DNA from 3 places in the Microbulbifer regidiadema genome. Region 3 is predicted to be linked to each of the others. Evidence: predicted binding sites of a transcription regulator. Region 3 holds the regulator's gene; each other region holds the start of a gene.
The links. The regulator sigma-54, encoded in region 3, starts transcription at its own class of promoters, with help from an activator protein. The targets are predictions, from matches to a motif close to TGGCACANNNNTTGCNNT.
Positions count from the first base shown of each region.

Region 1: the regulator sigma-54 is predicted to act here: its motif matches at 4,276-4,293, upstream of ACJJIK_RS15785 (RtcB family protein).
Region 2: the regulator sigma-54 is predicted to act here: its motif matches at 3,162-3,179, upstream of glnL (nitrogen regulation protein NR(II)).

Region 1 is NZ_CP174297.1:3,606,952-3,612,501, forward strand. Features, by position in the region: gene ACJJIK_RS15760 (C13 family peptidase) at 1-180, opposite strand, end outside; gene ACJJIK_RS15765 (alpha/beta hydrolase) at 484-1,275, opposite strand; gene ACJJIK_RS15770 (hypothetical protein) at 1,290-1,643, opposite strand; gene ACJJIK_RS15775 (hypothetical protein) at 1,711-2,352, opposite strand; gene rtcR (RNA repair transcriptional activator RtcR) at 2,514-4,130, opposite strand; gene ACJJIK_RS15785 (RtcB family protein) at 4,350-5,550, shown strand, end outside.
Region 2 is NZ_CP174297.1:3,212,833-3,218,382, forward strand. Features, by position in the region: gene ACJJIK_RS14040 (peroxiredoxin family protein) at 1-508, shown strand, start outside; gene ntrC (nitrogen regulation protein NR(I)) at 590-1,996, opposite strand; gene glnL (nitrogen regulation protein NR(II)) at 2,000-3,082, opposite strand; gene ACJJIK_RS14055 (DUF4124 domain-containing protein) at 3,408-3,962, opposite strand; gene glnA (glutamate--ammonia ligase) at 4,148-5,550, opposite strand, start outside.
Region 3 is NZ_CP174297.1:4,592,676-4,598,225, forward strand. Features, by position in the region: gene rapZ (RNase adapter RapZ) at 1-603, opposite strand, end outside; gene ptsN (PTS IIA-like nitrogen regulatory protein PtsN) at 705-1,166, opposite strand; gene hpf (ribosome hibernation-promoting factor, HPF/YfiA family) at 1,170-1,460, opposite strand; gene ACJJIK_RS20130 (RNA polymerase factor sigma-54) at 1,656-3,116, opposite strand; gene lptB (LPS export ABC transporter ATP-binding protein) at 3,311-4,036, opposite strand; gene lptA (lipopolysaccharide transport periplasmic protein LptA) at 4,128-4,679, opposite strand; gene lptC (LPS export ABC transporter periplasmic protein LptC) at 4,666-5,232, opposite strand; gene ACJJIK_RS20150 (KdsC family phosphatase) at 5,232-5,550, opposite strand, start outside.

The DNA of each region.
Region 1 (5,550 bases), 990 kb from region 3:
GAAGCTGCCATGGTAATGGATGCCGTTGGGCCATTCGAGCTGACCCTGCCCATGAAACAGACCGTTTAGCATATCGCCCTGGTAGACAGAGCCATCTGGCAAGGCGGTACCACCTGCGAACTGGGTTGGCTCGCAGGCGCTGAGTAGGAAGCAGAGAGGAATTAGGCTGATATATCTCATTTAATAGTCCTTCGTTGAGATCTTTAGTGAGGTTAACAATTTTGAGTCTCGGGTGACAGCATGCAGAGGGAATGATGCTTATTTTCTAATGGTTTTTATCTGCAAAATATAGGCAGTGGGATAAAGTAAAGAGGGGAAAATATATGCTGCTAGTGTTTAAGGTATGGGTACCGATGATAATATGTCAGAGGTGTAATTATATTCGGCTTTAAGCGCTGAAAATACTTTTCTTTTAGCTCTGTAGTAGATGGGCTCTGGCAGGTTGTAAATGGATACCTTTTAATGGTGTGGTATTTAAAGAACTCAGGATATACTTTTAATAAAATGCCTTACAGTTTCTCTGCTCCTTGTCGATGACAATACCTCATTGTGGTCTGTACTTGCTATTTCTTCTATTTGACTATTTTCCGGTAGCTGTTTTAGTGCCTGTAGTGAGTGTTTATATGGAATAACCGAATCATTTTTAGCGATAAGTGCCAATACTTTCGCCTGTATATGTCTTGCATATTTCGCCAAAGTGAATTTTTGCCTTACTAAAAATTTGGGCACATAGTAGCTCTCCATAGCAATTTTCTCTATGCTGTGGAGGGGACAGCAGAGTATCAGGTAGCCGGGTTTTCTAACTTTGGTCAAATAAGCCGCAATGGCGCTGCCAAGGCTGTGCCCCATCACAACCAGCTTTGCCTTGGGATCATTTTTTTTGATAGTATCATAAATAGTAATAGCATCGCCCAGTAAGGCTTTCTCGCTGGGGTTACCTTCACTAATTCCGTAACCTCTGTAGTTAAAAGTGGTTATAGCATCACAACCAAATTCCAGTAGTAATTCCAGGGTTGTACTCACCTCTTCTGTATTGCCGCCAAAATAGATTAAGTGAATAGGACTTTTTTTCTGTGTATATTCTTTAGTATAAATTGTCCATCCGTATAGAGTTTTCTTATCATGAGTGATAATTTTTTGCTGGTAATGAATATACCTTAATTGACCGATAAGGCTTGTTTTTCTGCCAGGAAAGATAAGCTGATTCTGCAAAAAGAAAAGGATCAGTAAATATACAAAGTAGGCTCCGCACAAGGAGCCTATTAAAAACAACAAGTTGTTTCCCATGGCTACTGGCAATTCAATATATTGCCCTGTTCTTGAGTCTCTTTACCGGACACAATACAAATACATACATCATTATTGATAATGCCTAAGGTTGCATACTCCCCTGTCTTTAATGAGCCTAATTCCAGTTTTGGGGCGGTAATTTTTAGGGTTTTTCCATCTAATGGGGAATCTTGCTCCTGAATTATTCCAGATATGGTAATGGGGTCTGGAATATTGGCAGCAAATGAAGGTGTTTTCTTAAGGCCGAATAAACCACTGCCTACAGGTTTCAGAGTCGTCACTTCAATAACAATAGTTTTTTCTGCTTTGCGAGCGGCGGGCCATTCCCATTTTAATTCCATATCTTCAGACATTGCATTTCCTCCGATGAATAACCCCAATACTATAATTGATAGCGTGGGAAATAAAATTTTTTTTAATCTATTCGAAAACAAGGTCATATTTGTCTCCGCTGATAGGGTGTGCACCAATAAACCCACTCAGAATTGTACATTTATCTTTAAATTTGGCTTTTAGGTGCTTATAAAGGTTGTCTGGCGTGTCAAGCCCCGGAATATCCTTATTGAGAACTTTTGCATAATTAAAGGCTTTGGCTGCCTTGCTTGAACAATTTCCCCCGAGCATATTAAAGGCGCCGGGTGAGATTTTAAGGTTGTACCAAAAAGATTTAAACAGTGTGGCTTGAGGCTCTGATACCTCAATTAATATTGCAGTAGATTTAATATTGTATAATTTTGCCGAATTAATATTGACATAATAAGGGCGTATTTTAAGCATGTCGTCATAGTCGGCTACTAGGCCTTTCATATTTAAACCGGATTTGTTGAATGATGCTGAAGGACCATTTGCCCAAGAGGGGATAGAGCTCTTAAACAGTGATCCTGATGATCCTGATGGTCCTGATGAGACATCGCCTCCCTCACCAAAAAAGCCAATGGGTTGCCCATTTGGCAGTATACAGTCCGCATGTTGATCAAGCACGCCGGGACTGTGTGCATCATTTTCTTTTCCTCTGACAATAAGGCCAATTTCATTGAGCGCAATGCTTTGATATGTCGCCATGGGTAATTCCTTCTAATCCATGTGTTTTTCACGGGGGCATCATATCTCAGTGGCTATTTAGGTTTCATCTTCTTACTTGGGATAAATGGCAAATTTTACGCCATTTGTAAGCGCTTGTATTTTTTGGGTGTAGCACTATTCTTTTCCCAACTGTGGCTAATTTAACACTTATTATTTTTGTGCCACTTGCATAGCATGGAAAAATTTAGGTGGTATTTTTCTAGTAGCTGGCGCACCCGTTGGGAATCGTTATTGGATCTTTTTTCCTTGCGACTGACGTGGAAAAGTTTGCGTCCGGCTTCCGCCATTGAACTGGATGTCTCGCAGACCTGGATGACAGTAGCCAGCTTGATCTGGTCGTAATAGTCTATGGTGCGGTATATGTCAGGGCCAAGTAGTCTCTCCAGGCGTTGGAGGGGTAGTGATGATTGGCTCTGTGTACCCTGCCATTTAATCCGCAACCTATGGATTTCCTCTTCCACTACCTGAGTCGTGATACGCCCACCATCGGCGAGGGTACCCATACGCAGGATACTGGCATTAAGATCGCGAAAGTTTGCAGACCAGCTGGCCTCGCATGAGCGCCCAAAGCTCAAGTACTTTTCCCGTGCGGCTTTATTAAAGCTGACCAGGTGCCCGGACTTTCTGGAAAAGGCCTCCAGTTCAAAATCGATATTGGGCTCCAGGTCTTCAAGGCGCTCGCGCAGGGAGGGCAATCGGTAGGTCCACAGGTCGATACGGGCGAGCAGGTCCGCACGAAATTTACCTTCTTGGCAGAGCTGTACCAGATCCCGGTTGGTACCGGCAATCAACTGGAAGTGACTGCTTACTTCTTTATCTGAGCCGAACGGCATAAAGCGTTTGTGCTCAATCGCACGCAATAGCATGGCCTGCTCATCCAATCCCAACTCACCGATTTCATCGAGAAACAGCAGGCCCCTATCCGCTTCCATTAGCAAACCGGGGCGGTGGGTGGTGGCCCCGGTATAGGCGCCTTTGCGGTGGCCGAACAGGGCGGACATCGCATTTTCGCCGCGCAGGGTGGCGCAGTTTACCGCTACCAGACCACCCTCCAGCTTGCCGCGCTGCTTGCGCAATTCATAGACGCGCTGGGCCAGCTGGGATTTGCCCGCCCCTGTGGGGCCGGTAATCAGTATGGGGGCGTCGGAGCGGATCGAGACCTGCTCCAGCTGCTCGATCATCTGGTTAAAGGCGAGATTGTTGGTCTCGATTCCACCCTTTAGGTAGGTGGTGCCCTCCTGGTGTTCCCTCTGGAAGCGCGAGGCGATCTGGTCGTATTTGGATAGATCCAAATCGATGATTTGGTACTCGCCCGGCAAGCTGCTGTGCTTGCGCGCCGGGGAGGTTTGCAGCAGACGCCCGGGGAAATAGCCCGCTTCTGTCAGCAGGTACAGGCAGATCTGGGCCACATGGGTGCCGGTGGTGATATGCACCAGATACTGTTCATCGTCCGGCTTAAAGTTGTAGGCGCGGGCGAAATCCAGCAGGTTGCTGTACACGCTCTCGAAATCCCACGGATCGGCGAAATTTATCCGGTGGTGAACCACCTCGGTTTCAGGGGAGACTCGCGCAATATCCTCGGTGACCTGGTCGGCCAGGTTTTTCGAGTGGTTGTCGAAGAGAAGTTCCAGCCGATCGATCAACAGATCATCGTGTTGGCACATGGAGATGTTCGGGCGCCACTTGTCCCAGCGCTTGTCGCCTTTGCCGCGCCGGTCCTTGCTGATGCCGAGAATACTGATAGCGATTGTTTTCATACTATCTAAAATATTATTTATCTATCAAAAAAGATAGATTTTTATGATTGAGTTATCACGACTAGCCTTCTAAAAACTGTCCAATTTAAAAATAAATCCTTTAAAAACAATAAGTTACAAAAAATTTTCAATTCTCTGTAAAAGTTGGCACTCCATTCGCTATATCAATAACCAAACGAAACAGATGAATACCAAGCGCGGTTTCAAAAGGAGCGAGAGATGAAGCCAATGCCATATGAAGTGATGCAGGCAGGTGGGGTACCGATTAAATCCTGGACCCTGGGCGTGCCCTTTGAAGAGGAAGCCAAAGCGCAGCTTAAAAATATTTCGCAGATGCCATTCGTGCACAAGTGGGTGGCGGCGATGCCCGATGTACATCTGGGCAAGGGCGCCACCATTGGCAGCGTGGTCCCAACTCTGGGGGCGGTAATCCCCGCTGCCGTAGGGGTGGATATTGGTTGCGGCATGATGGCGGTGCGCACCAGCCTGACGGCGGCACAACTGCCGGACAATCTGGCTGGGGTGCGCAGCGCCATCGAGCGCGCAGTGCCCCACGGCCGCACTGGTGGGTTTCGCGGTAAACGGGGGCGTGACAAAGGGGCTTGGGCCGATACGCCCGAGGATGTACTGGTCGGCTGGACGCCGCTTGCGGCTCAGTTCGAACAGCTCAAAGAACGCCACCCGGTATTAAAAAATACCAATAATATCAATCACTTAGGAACCTTGGGCACCGGTAATCACTTTATCGAGATGTGCCTGGATGAACGGGGCAGTGTGTGGTTGATGCTGCACAGCGGCTCCCGGGGCGTGGGCAATCGAATTGGCACTTATTTTATTGAGAAGGCCAAGCGGGATATGGAGCGTTGGCATATTCATTTGCCAGATAGCGACCTGGCCTATTTCCCCGAGGGTACCGAGCACTTTGATGATTATGTGCAGGCGGTGGAGTGGGCGCAGGAATTTGCCCGCATCAACCGTGAGGTGATGATGGAGCGTACTATCGGTGCGGTAAAGCAGGCCCTGGGAATGGAGTTTGAGGCGCGTATGGAAGCGGTGAATTGCCACCACAACTATGTTTCCCGCGAGCACCATTACGGCAGGGATGTGTTGGTAACCCGCAAAGGGGCTGTAAGAGCGCGTACCGGTGAAATGGGTATTATTCCCGGTAGTATGGGCGCTAAGTCATTTATTGTGCGGGGGCTGGGTAACGAGGAAAGCTTCTGTAGTTGTAGCCACGGCGCCGGGCGGGTGATGTCCCGCACCAAGGCCAAAAAGCTGGTCTCCCTGGAGGAGCACCGCGCGGCCACCGCTGATGTGGAGTGCCGCAAAGACGAGGGTGTGATCGATGAAACCCCATCGGCCTATAAACCTATTGAAAAGGTGATGGCAGCACAGAAAGACCTGGTGGAAATCGTGTATA
Region 2 (5,550 bases), 1.4 Mb from region 3:
GACCCTATTAATCTCGACACTTATCAGCCTTCCCGGCTTCGCTCTGGAAGTGGGCGAGATGGCGCCAAACTTTACTCTCCAGGGATCTGATGGCCAGAGCCACACCCTGGCAGACCTCAAGGGCAAAAGTGCGGTGGTTATCGCCTGGTTTCCCAAGGCATTCACGCGCGGCTGCACCATCGAGTGCAAATCCCTCGCCCAGAACGGCCACAAGATTAAAGCCTATGAAGTCACCTACTTTATGGCCAGCACCGATGACCTGGACGATAACACTCAATTTGCCGAGGAGAGTGAGGCGGATTTTCCACTACTCAGCGATCCCAGTGGCGAGGTGGCCAAAGCTTACGATGTACTGATTCCCGTTATGAATATCGCCCGCCGCATTACCATTTATATCGGCAAAGATGGCCGAGTACTCAAAATCGATAAGGATATTAAGCCCGCCAGCAGTGCGGAAGATATTGCGCGAACGCTGGGAGAACTGGGCATTAAAAAAGCATCGAGTTAAAACTCGCAGCTGAAAATAGTATTAATCCATTAATTAATGGAGTAGATCGCCCAAATTAACTTTGGGCGATCCCAGCGCAATTTACTCTCCGCTAATTTCCAGCTCTTTTAACTTTCGCGTCAAAGTATTTCGCCCCCACCCCAGCAGATCAGCGGCATCGCGTTTGCGCCCGGCCGTGTGCTTAAGGGCAATTTCTATTAGCGCCCGCTCAAAGGCGGGCACAGCTTCATTTAAAATCTCGCGCTGCCCAGAGGACAGGGCCTGATCGGCCCACAGGCGCAAAGCTTTCTGCCAATCTGCCGGTGCCTCTGCCGTCGCGCCCTGCTGGTGCAGCTCCTGTGGCAAATCTTCAATATGCACCTCGCGCCCGGAGGCCATCACGGTAATCCAGCGGCAGGTATTTTCCAGCTGGCGCACATTGCCGGGCCAATCCAACCCGGACAGATAGCCCTCCGTTTCCCTGCTCAGGATTTTTGCTTCCACCCCCAGGTCTTTTGCCGCAGCATTAAAGAAATGCCGAACCAAGCGCGGGATATCCTCCCGGCGGTCCGCCAGCCGCGGAATATGAATACGGATCACGTTCAGGCGGTGAAACAAATCCTCGCGGAATTTGTGTTGGCATACCAGCTCCTCCAAGTCCTGGTGGGTCGCCGCGATAATACGCACGTCCACCTTGACCGGGGTGTGGCCTCCGACCCGGTAAAATTCACCGTCGGCCAATACGCGCAATAAACGCGTCTGCGTCTCTGCGGGCATATCGCCAATTTCATCTAAAAACAGGGTGCCGCCATTGGCCTGCTCAAAGCGCCCGGCGCGCTGGGAACTGGCACCGGTGAAAGCCCCTTTTTCATGGCCGAACAACTCGGACTCCATCAGGTCCTTGGGAATAGCGGCCATATTCAAAGCGATAAAGGGCTGCTCCCTGCGCGGGCTGTGATTGTGCAGCGCCTGCGCCACCAGCTCCTTACCGGTGCCGGATTCACCGTTAATCAATACGGTGATATTGGAATGGGACAGGCGGCCAATCGCGCGAAAGACCTCCTGCATCGCCGGCGCCTCGCCAATAATTTCTTTATTACCCTGGCCATTTTCCGGCTCAACCCGCTCTTCAGCGCTCTGCTCACTGGCGTGCATCAGGGCGCGACGGGTTACCGCCACCGCCTCATCGATATCAAAGGGCTTGGGCAGGTACTCAAAGGCGCCGCCCTGATAAGCGGCTACGGCACTATCCAGGTCCGAGTGCGCAGTCATAATAATAATCGGCAGGCTCGGTCGCTCGGCTTGGAAGCGCTGCAACAATTTGAAGCCATCGGAGCCCGGCATGCGAATATCACTGATCACAACATCCGGGGAATCGCTGTAAAAATCATCCAGGGCGCGGTCGCCACTCTCGTAGCACTGGGTATCAATTCCCTCGCGCGATAGCGCTCTCTCCAGCACCCAGCGGATTGATCTGTCGTCGTCAATAATCCAAACGCGATTACTCATTCTCTAGGCTCCTGTATTTACAAATTCGGTCGTCAGGGGCAGATAAATTTGAAAGGTGCTGCGGCCGGCTTGGCTGTCACACTTAATCAGCCCCTTGTGTTGATTGATAATGTTCTGCGAAATGGAGAGGCCGAGGCCGGAGCCCTCGGCGCGACCGGAGATCATCGGGAAAAATATCCGCTCGCGAATTTCCTCCGCTATGCCCGGGCCGTTATCTTCAATTTCTATACGGCAGACCAGTGGGCAATTGCGGCGGCCGATGGTGAACTGGCGCTGGATACGCGTGCGCAGTACCACCTCCCCACTGCTGAGGCCGATACTTTCATCGATGGCCTGCATGGCGTTGCGGGCAATATTGAGCAGCGCCTGCATCAGCTGTTCGCTGTCTGCGGGAACATCGGGAATAGACGGGTCGTAATCCCTGCGAATTTTCAGCTCACCGATACACTCCGCATCCAGCAACTGGGCAACCCGCTCCAGGACCTCGTGTACGTTAACCGGTTGCAGTACCACCGGCTGGCGCGGCCCCAGCAGGCGATCGACCAGGTTGCGCAGTCGATCCACCTCTTCGATGATGATCTGGGTGTATTCATCCAGGGCCGGGTCGGGCAGCTCGCGCTGTAGCAGCTGCGCCGCACCGCGGATGCCCCCGAGAGGATTTTTAACCTCATGGGCCATACCGCGAACCAAATTGCGCGTAGTTTCCTGGGCGTTGAGCAGCGCATCCTCCCTGGCAATGCGCAGCAGGCGATCCATCGGCTGCACTTCCAGCAGCAATACAGAAAACTCCGGCACCGGGCTGACCGAGTAATCCACCGTCCGGGTTTCAAGGTTGTTCAGCCGCCAACTGGCGCGGCGTACCGTGTACTTTTCATTGTTGCGCAGCGCCTCGCGCATCGCCTCATAGGCGGTGGGGGACTCTCGCACCAGCTCCTCCAGCATAGAGCCTTGGACCCGGGTACTGGAGGCGGCTAACAGGTCCTCGGCGGCATTGTTCAGATAGCAAAGCGCTAGGTTTTCATCCAGCACCAGTACTGCGGAAGTCAGGCTATCGAGTAATTGGCGCAACTGGCGATCATTCAGCATTGATAAAATTTCCGGTTTATTCCGAGGCCCTGACCCAGCTCCTTCGGTCAGTCCCAGCGCGCAAGCGCTGTATCTAGTCAGTGCAAAAAGCAAACCAAAATGGCGCATAAGCGGGCATTTGCAGGCAAAAATAGCTCGAGGCGAACAGCGCCAGTGCGCGGCTAGCGGCACTGCAGCTGCCGGTGATCGGCCTCGGGAACAGGGGGTAGCGCCAGCAAGGGCAGAATGCACCATAAAGGTGCATAGGTCAAAAAGCGGTCAGGTTGGGTATAGGGCGAGCTGAAAATAACAGGGACAGGGGCCGGGAGGAGCTCCGCCCCCGCATTCAGCCCCGGGCTATGGGGCGCTTCACGTAGACTGTGACGACAGCGGACTGAGCCAGAACCTGTCCACGGGGGCCCACTAAGACGGCTTGCAGGGTATGGGCGCCACGCTCCAGGGCCGAAATATCGAGGGAGTTGCCACTGGAACTCCCCTGCCAGCGCTGCCCGTCAACCACAGCATAAAAGCTCGCGCCCTCTGGCAGGGCTGGAGTCACTTGCACCTGGAGCACGATCAGTGTCTGCCCGGGGGGAATCGTCGCCTCGTGGATGGGGCTGACGATCTGAATCGACACAGGCCCAAGGGCCTCAGCGCCCTTTCTAGGTGACAGCTTTCTTGTGGGCAACTGGCGCGGTTGGATATTGATCGGCGCCAATTCCACCTTTTCAGAGGTGCCATTTGCCGGTGGTGTATCGCTAAACGTGACCTGGCCATCGGGCCCAACCACCTTATAGATAGCGGCGCCGGCCTCTGCATTATCATCAGTTCCCGCTATTGCGGTCACTGCCGCCAGAGGCAGTGTGAGCAACAGGGCCTTAAGTAGCTTATACCTCGCCATAGTATTGTCGACCGCAGCGCGGACGCTCCTTTTCTGCCCACACCAGGGCTCTGTGACACTCCACCGCCGCAGCGGCACTCAATCCACTTCCAGCTGACAGTGTACCCGCAATAAAAAAGCCCGCACCAGGGCGGCGCGGGCTTTTCGAGAACAGCTCGACGGCATCACTGTGATGCCGGGCACCGTTACACGGAGTAGTACATATCGAACTCGACCGGGTGAGTGGTCATGTTCAGGCGCTCTACTTCTTCGCGCTTCAGCTCGATGTAGGCATCGATAGCGTCATCAGTGAATACGCCACCGGCGGTCAGGAACTCGCGATCCTTATCCAGGGCATCCAGAGCGCCCTCCAGGCTGGCAGCAACGGTCGGGTACTCGGCCAGCTCTTCCGGCGGCAGGTCGTACAGATCCTTGTCCGCAGGGTCGCCAGGATGGATCTTGTTCTTGATGCCGTCGAGGCCTGCCATCAGCAGTGCGGCGAAGGACAGGTACGGGTTGGCTGTCGGATCCGGGAAGCGGGTCTCGATGCGCTTGCCTTTCGGAGAGGGTACGAAAGGAATACGGATAGACGCGGAGCGGTTGCGCGCGGAGTAGGCCAGGATTACCGGCGCTTCAAAGCCAGGTACCAGACGCTTGTAAGAGTTGGTGGAAGCGTTACACAGCGCGTTCAGGGCGCGTGCGTGCTTAATAATACCGCCGATGTAGTACAGGGCCGCTTCGGACAGTCCCGCGTAGGCATCACCGGCACACTGGTTGACGCCATCCTTGCTGAAGGACTGGTGTACGTGCATGCCGGAACCATTATCGCCCACCAGAGGCTTGGGCATAAAGGTCGCGGTTTTGCCGTAGGCGTGCGCAACATTGTGTACCGCGTACTTGAGAATCTGTACTTCGTCCGCTTTCTTGGTCAGGGTGTTGGCGGCAACGCCGATTTCACACTGGCCAGCAGTACCCACTTCGTGGTGGTGTACTTCTACACTCAGGCCCATCTGCTCCATCGCGGAACACATAGCGGCGCGTATATCGTGCAGGGAATCCACCGGCGGAACCGGGAAGTAGCCGCCTTTAACACCGGGACGGTGGCCGATATTGCCCTCGGCGAAGCTGTGACCGGAAGACCAGGCCGCTTCTTCAGAGTTGATCTTGTAGAAGGCGCCGCCCATTTCGGCACCCCAGGTGATGTCGTCGAAGACGAAGAACTCGGGCTCGGGACCGAACAGCGCGGTGTCACCCAGACCGGTGGACTTCAGATATTCCTCGGCGCGCAGTGCGATGGAGCGGGGATCGCGCTCGTAACCCTGACCGGTGATCGGGTCGACGATATTACAGCGAATAATAACGGTGCTCTCATCGGTGAAGGGGTCGAGGAAAGCGGTATCGTCGTCCGGCATCAGGATCATGTCGGATTCGTTGATGCCCTTCCAGCCGGCGATGGAAGAACCATCGAACATTTTGCCTTCTTCAAAGAACTCGCCGTCAACTTCCGACACGGGGATGGAAACGTGTTGTTCTTTACCCTTGGTATCGGTAAAGCGCAGGTCTATCCACTTCGCTTCACTCTCTTTAATCAAACCGAGCGTTTTCGCTG
Region 3 (5,550 bases):
CCTTAAGCTCGGTTCCCAGTAGGGGTTGGGCAGGCAGCGCAGGTCAAAAATCAGATCCGCATCCACCGGCACCCCGTGCTTAAACCCGAAGGACTGGAATAGGATCGCCATACTGCTGGATTGTTCGCCCACCACGCGGTTTTTTATCAGTTCGCGCAGCTGGTGCAGGCTCAGGGAGCTGGTGTCAATCACCATATCCGCAACGGTGGAGATGGGGGTGAGCAGCTCTTTTTCCTGGTTGAGGGCTTCCAACAGGTGGGTGCAATCGTTGCTGAGGGGGTGTTTGCGCCGGGTCTCGCTGAATCGCTGTACCAATACGGGTTCCCGCGCATCCAGGTAAATCACATCGCACTGAACCCCGCTTTGGCGCAGGGATTCAATAACGCCGGGAGCTTGCCTGATGTCCTGCCAGAGGTTGCGGGCATCGACCCCCAGGGCTAGCGGGGTATTTTCTTTCGGTGGCTGCGCCCTGACCCGCTTAACCAGTTCTGGGAGTAGGCTGGTGGGCAGGTTGTCGATGCAGTTGAAGCCGACATCCTCCAACAGCTGTAGGGCAGAGCTTTTACCCGAGCCGGAGCGGCCACTAATAATCACCAAGCGCATGGGGACCCCTCCTCTTTACACAAGTCTTTATTATTTCGCTTATTGTACTGCCTGGGCACCGGGGCAAATTTCAGCGTTGAGTGCCAGTTACCGGACCGCTCTCAGGCGGCTGCGGTGCTATCAATTGCCAGGGCGTAGAGTTCATCGCTGCTCTGTGCCTGTCTTAGCTTATCCCTTACCAGGCTGTCGGAAAACAGGGCGGCGATTTCTGCCAGTGTATCCAGGTGTTCCTGTTCGGCGTCTTCGGGGACCAGAAGCGTAAACAGCAAGTCGACAGGCTGGCGATCCACAGAGTCAAAATCAATGGCAGGTTCGGTGGTGCAGAGAACCCCGATGGGGCTTTCACAGCCGGGCAATCTGCAATGGGGAATGGCGACGCCGTCGCCAATTCCGGTGGAGCCCAGGCGCTCACGGGCGATCAGCTGGTTAAAAACCGTATCGGAATCGTGTTGGGGATATTGTTCGGCGATGGCCTGGGCAATATTGAGTAAGAGCTTTTTTTTGCTACTCCCCGCCAGGTGGCAAAGACTGAGGCGGGGAGAGAGTAATGCTTCCAGTGTCATAGTTCAGCGATGGTTCTGCAACTTCTCTTTGTGTTTTTTCAGTTGGCGGTCCAGCTTATCGGTGAGCGCATCAATTGCCGCGTACATATCCCTGTCCTCAGATCCAGCGCAGAGATCGTGACCATTAATATGTACGGTCGCCTCAGCTTTTTGGATCAGCTTTTCGACAGATAAAATAACTTGCGCATTGGTGATATTGTCGTAGTGCCTGGACAGCTTCTCCATTTTGGTTTCGCAGTAGCTGCGCATAGGTGAGGTAACGTCGACGTGGTGGCCACTAATATTGATCTGCATGGATTTCTCCTTAAAGGTGCATCACAAGTCGGCGCTCACCCCCTAACGGGTCGCAACCCTACTAGGAAGTGGGCCAGAATGGAAGGATACACTCAAATTTTGGGTTTTGGTTACAGGCGGGGCGGTAGGGGCGCCAGAGGTTTGTGACTGGCCATTGTTTTGGGGTCAGGGTGGTTGGCGGTTCTGGGGGGGGGGCTAAACGAGCCGTTTCCGCTCACTTGACGAGGGGATACCCATGGATTCGCGGTATTTCGCTACCGTTCGACGTGCAACCTTAATCCCCTGTTTATCCAATTCTTGGGTGATTTTGTTGTCGGACAGCGGCTTTCTGGGGACTTCGGTATCGATAAGTTTGCGAATAAGGGCCCTAATCGCCGTGGATGAGGCGTCTTCGCCGGAGTCGGTGCTGACGTGGCTGGAGAAGAAGTATTTGAGTTCGAAGACTCCGCGCGGGGTCAGCATGTACTTCTGGGTAGTGACCCGGGATATCGTGGATTCGTGCATGCCGATGGTTTCAGCAATATCCGCCAGAACCATGGGTCTCATCGCCTCGGGGCCCTCCTCAAAAAAACCCTGCTGCTTGTCCACAATCGAAGTGGCGACCTTCAGCAGGGTGTCGTGGCGGCTCTGCAGGCTTTTCAGAAACCAGCGGGCCTCTTGTAGGTGATCCCGCAAGAAGTTGTTCTCCCGCGAGTTGTCCGCTCGCTTTACCAGTGAGGCGTAGTGGCCATTGATACGGATCTTGGGGGTGATTTCGGGGTTCAGTTCGACCAGCCAGCGCTGTTCCTTGCGCGACACAATAATGTCGGGAATAACATAGGCGGGCTGCTCGCCGCTAAACTCTTCCCCCGGGTTGGGGGTGAGCGTCTGAATAAGGCGGATGACCTCGCCGAGCTGGGCTTCAGTGAGGCGTGTGCGCCGGCTGAGCTGCCTGAAGTCCCGTTTTCCGAGCAGTTCCAGGTGGCGCTCAATAATGGTCTGCGCCTCTTTTAGCCAGGGGGTCCCCACAGGCAGTTGCTGTAGTTGTAGCAGCAGGCACTCTTGCAGGTTTCGGGCTCCGCAGCCGGCCGGCTCGAATTGTTGCACGGCTTTAAGGACGGCAACCACCTCATCCTCTTCGATCTGCAGAGAGGTGGCAACATCGTTAACTGTGGTATTGAGCAGGCCGTTGGGGCTGATGGCGTCAATAAGATGCTCGCCAATTCGCTTGTCGTGGCTGGACAGGGTGGTGAGGTTTAATTGCCAGCGCAAGTGGTCTTGCAGTGTGTCGATCGCGGTGTTGCGCTCAAAGTTGGGGTCTTCGCCCTCGGTTGGGGCGCTGTAGCTGCTGTAAATATCGTCCCACTGGGTATCAACGGGCAGCTCTGCTGGAATATCCTGATTCCAGTCGGCATCGCCAAGCTCTTTTTCCTCGCTCGCGGTGGGGGTTAAATCCTCTCCCGTACTGGATGGTAGTTCTTGCTGAGCGTTTTTTTCCGTATTTGCCGCTGGGGTCAAATCTTCGCTCTCAACTTCCAGCATGGGATTGCCGTCGAGGGCTGCCTGGACTTCCTGCTGTAAATCCAACGTGGAGAGTTGCAGGAGGCGTATTGCCTGCTGCAACTGTGGGGTCATGGTTAGCTGTGTGCCGAGCTTGAGCTGGAGAGACTGCTTCATAGTTTAGAGTTGCAGGCCAGTGCGACAATGGGTCTATCAAAGTTAACCCGAGATGGCGCAGACTACCCCGGCCCCCTAACTATTACAAGCAATAAGCGTGCCGATAGCCGCTAGGGGAGGGGCTAATTCACCCATAAATTATGATGAAATTCTCGGTATTTGGGGTATTTTGTTATACTTGTCATCATTTGCCATTAAATGGTGAACTCGTGTCCCAAATACACCTCGCGGACTTGCTGGTTGGCCAGGACGTCATCCGGTGTGCCTGAGGCAATAATATGGCCCTCGCTGACGATATAGGCGGTTTCGCAGATATCCAGGGTTTCCCTCACATTGTGGTCTGTGATTAATACCCCGATACCCCTGTCCCGCAAGTGGCGGATGATGTATTTGATATCGTTTACCGAGATGGGGTCGACCCCGGCAAAAGGTTCATCGAGTAGTACAAAGCTCGGGTCTGTAGCCAGGGCGCGGGCAATTTCTACCCGGCGCCGCTCTCCGCCAGACAGGGCCATGCCGAGGCTGTTTTCGATATGGGTAATATTGAACTCTTCGAGTAGCTCCCTGGCCTGTTTTTCGCGCTCCGCCCGATTGAGTCCCTTGCGGGTCTCAAGGATTGCGAGAATATTGTCGCGTACCGATAGACGTCGAAAAACAGAGGCCTCCTGGGGCAGGTAGCCGATACCCTTGCGGGCGCGACCGTGCATGGAGAGGCGGGTAATATCTTCGCTATCAATTAGGACTTGCCCGGCATCAGCCTGCACCAGCCCTGCAATCATATAAAAACAGGTTGTTTTGCCGGCTCCATTGGGGCCCAGCAGGCCGACAACCTGTCCGCTGGATACGCTGACAGAGACATCTTGAACAACTTTTCTTTTCTTATATTGTTTAGCGAGGTGTAACGCTTGTAGCGTTGGCATAGTGAATCCTGAAATCTGACCGCAGCGCTATATGGCTGCGGATTACATCATTGTAAATAGCGCTGTTTACTGGCATTGGAGTCTGGCTGGATTACTGGCTGGCGTTGGTGTCGGCGGGTTCGCTGGTCTCGCTGCTTTCAGGCTTCCAGATCATCTCAACTCTGCCCTGGCCCGGCTGGCTGCGGGCGCTCATTTGCTCCGTCGCGAGGTCGTAGTCAATTTTTTCGGCAGTCAGAGTGTTGCCATCCCGATCGATATAAGCTTCGCCGATAAGCTGTAACTCTTCGGAGCTGATGGCGTATTCTATGCGATCAGCGCGGGCCTTGACGGGTTCCTGGCTCTCTAAAATCTTTTGCTGGAAGTGTGCTGGGCGGCCCACGGCTACCACCCGGCTGATTTCATCACTTTCGGTAAAGTGCACTTCGACGCGGTCTGCCCTGATTTGCAGGGAGCCCTGGGTGATGACTACATTGTCACTGTAAACCACCAGGTGGTTGGCGCGGTCGGCCGACATGGAGTCTGAGCCCACAGAGATTTTCTGGGTCCGGTCATCGGGCAATGCCTGCGCAGCAGCAGTAATTGCTGCCAGTGCAATCGCGATAAGGGCCTTGAGGGGCGAAAAGTGGCGGTTATTGGGTGTCATAGCTGCTCTTTACATCGGACAGGATTTCCATCCGGTTTTCTTTCAGGTAGGCGCGCAGCCCCTTACCTTCTGTGCGATTGGGGCCGGAGCTAATAATAACAACTTTGTCAGTCTCGGCGAATTCCCTGTTGGGGAAGATTGTGATTCGCGATGTCTCTAATTTGACGCCATCCGGGGTGGGGAGTTCATCAATCTGTACATCGCCATTGAGCACGATGCGCTTCCCGCGGTTGAAGGCGGTGCCGCGCTTGGAGCGGGTTGCCCATTTGGCGGTGTCGTCGGTATAGAACAGCATGCGCGGTTCTTTCAGGTTAGCCCGGTCCCGGCGCTTGAACTGAAAGTAGGTGATCTCTTCTGCGTCCACGCGGTAAGCCAGATTGCCCGTCTGGTCAAAGTGGCGGGTCTCCGCCCCCTTGATAATCAAGTCCGCAGCGCGGTCTTGCTGTTGCGGGGTGGGTCTTTTGCCCAGGAGTTGCTCTGGCGGACTCTCGGAAAACCAGAGTCCGGCACTGATAAGTAGAGTGACCAGTACGAGAGGCAGCCAGGAGCGCATTACTTTTCTCCGATATAGGGGGCGAGTGCCGCGTCAAAGGTCCCCTGGGCAATCATAATGCGGTCGCAGACCTCGCGCACGGCACCTTCACCGCCGCGTGCACCGGTGATCCACAGGGCTCGCTCGCGCACCGGTGGGGCCGCATTGGGTGGCGCAATAGGGCAGCCGATTTTGGTCATCACCAGAAGGTCGGGATAGTCATCGCCGACGTAGGCAATATCCTCCAGTCGGCAAGACTCTTCAGCGAGCAGCTCCTGTAGGGCGGCAAACTTGTCTTCGCGACCCTGGATTAGCTTATTAATACCCAGATCGTGTGCG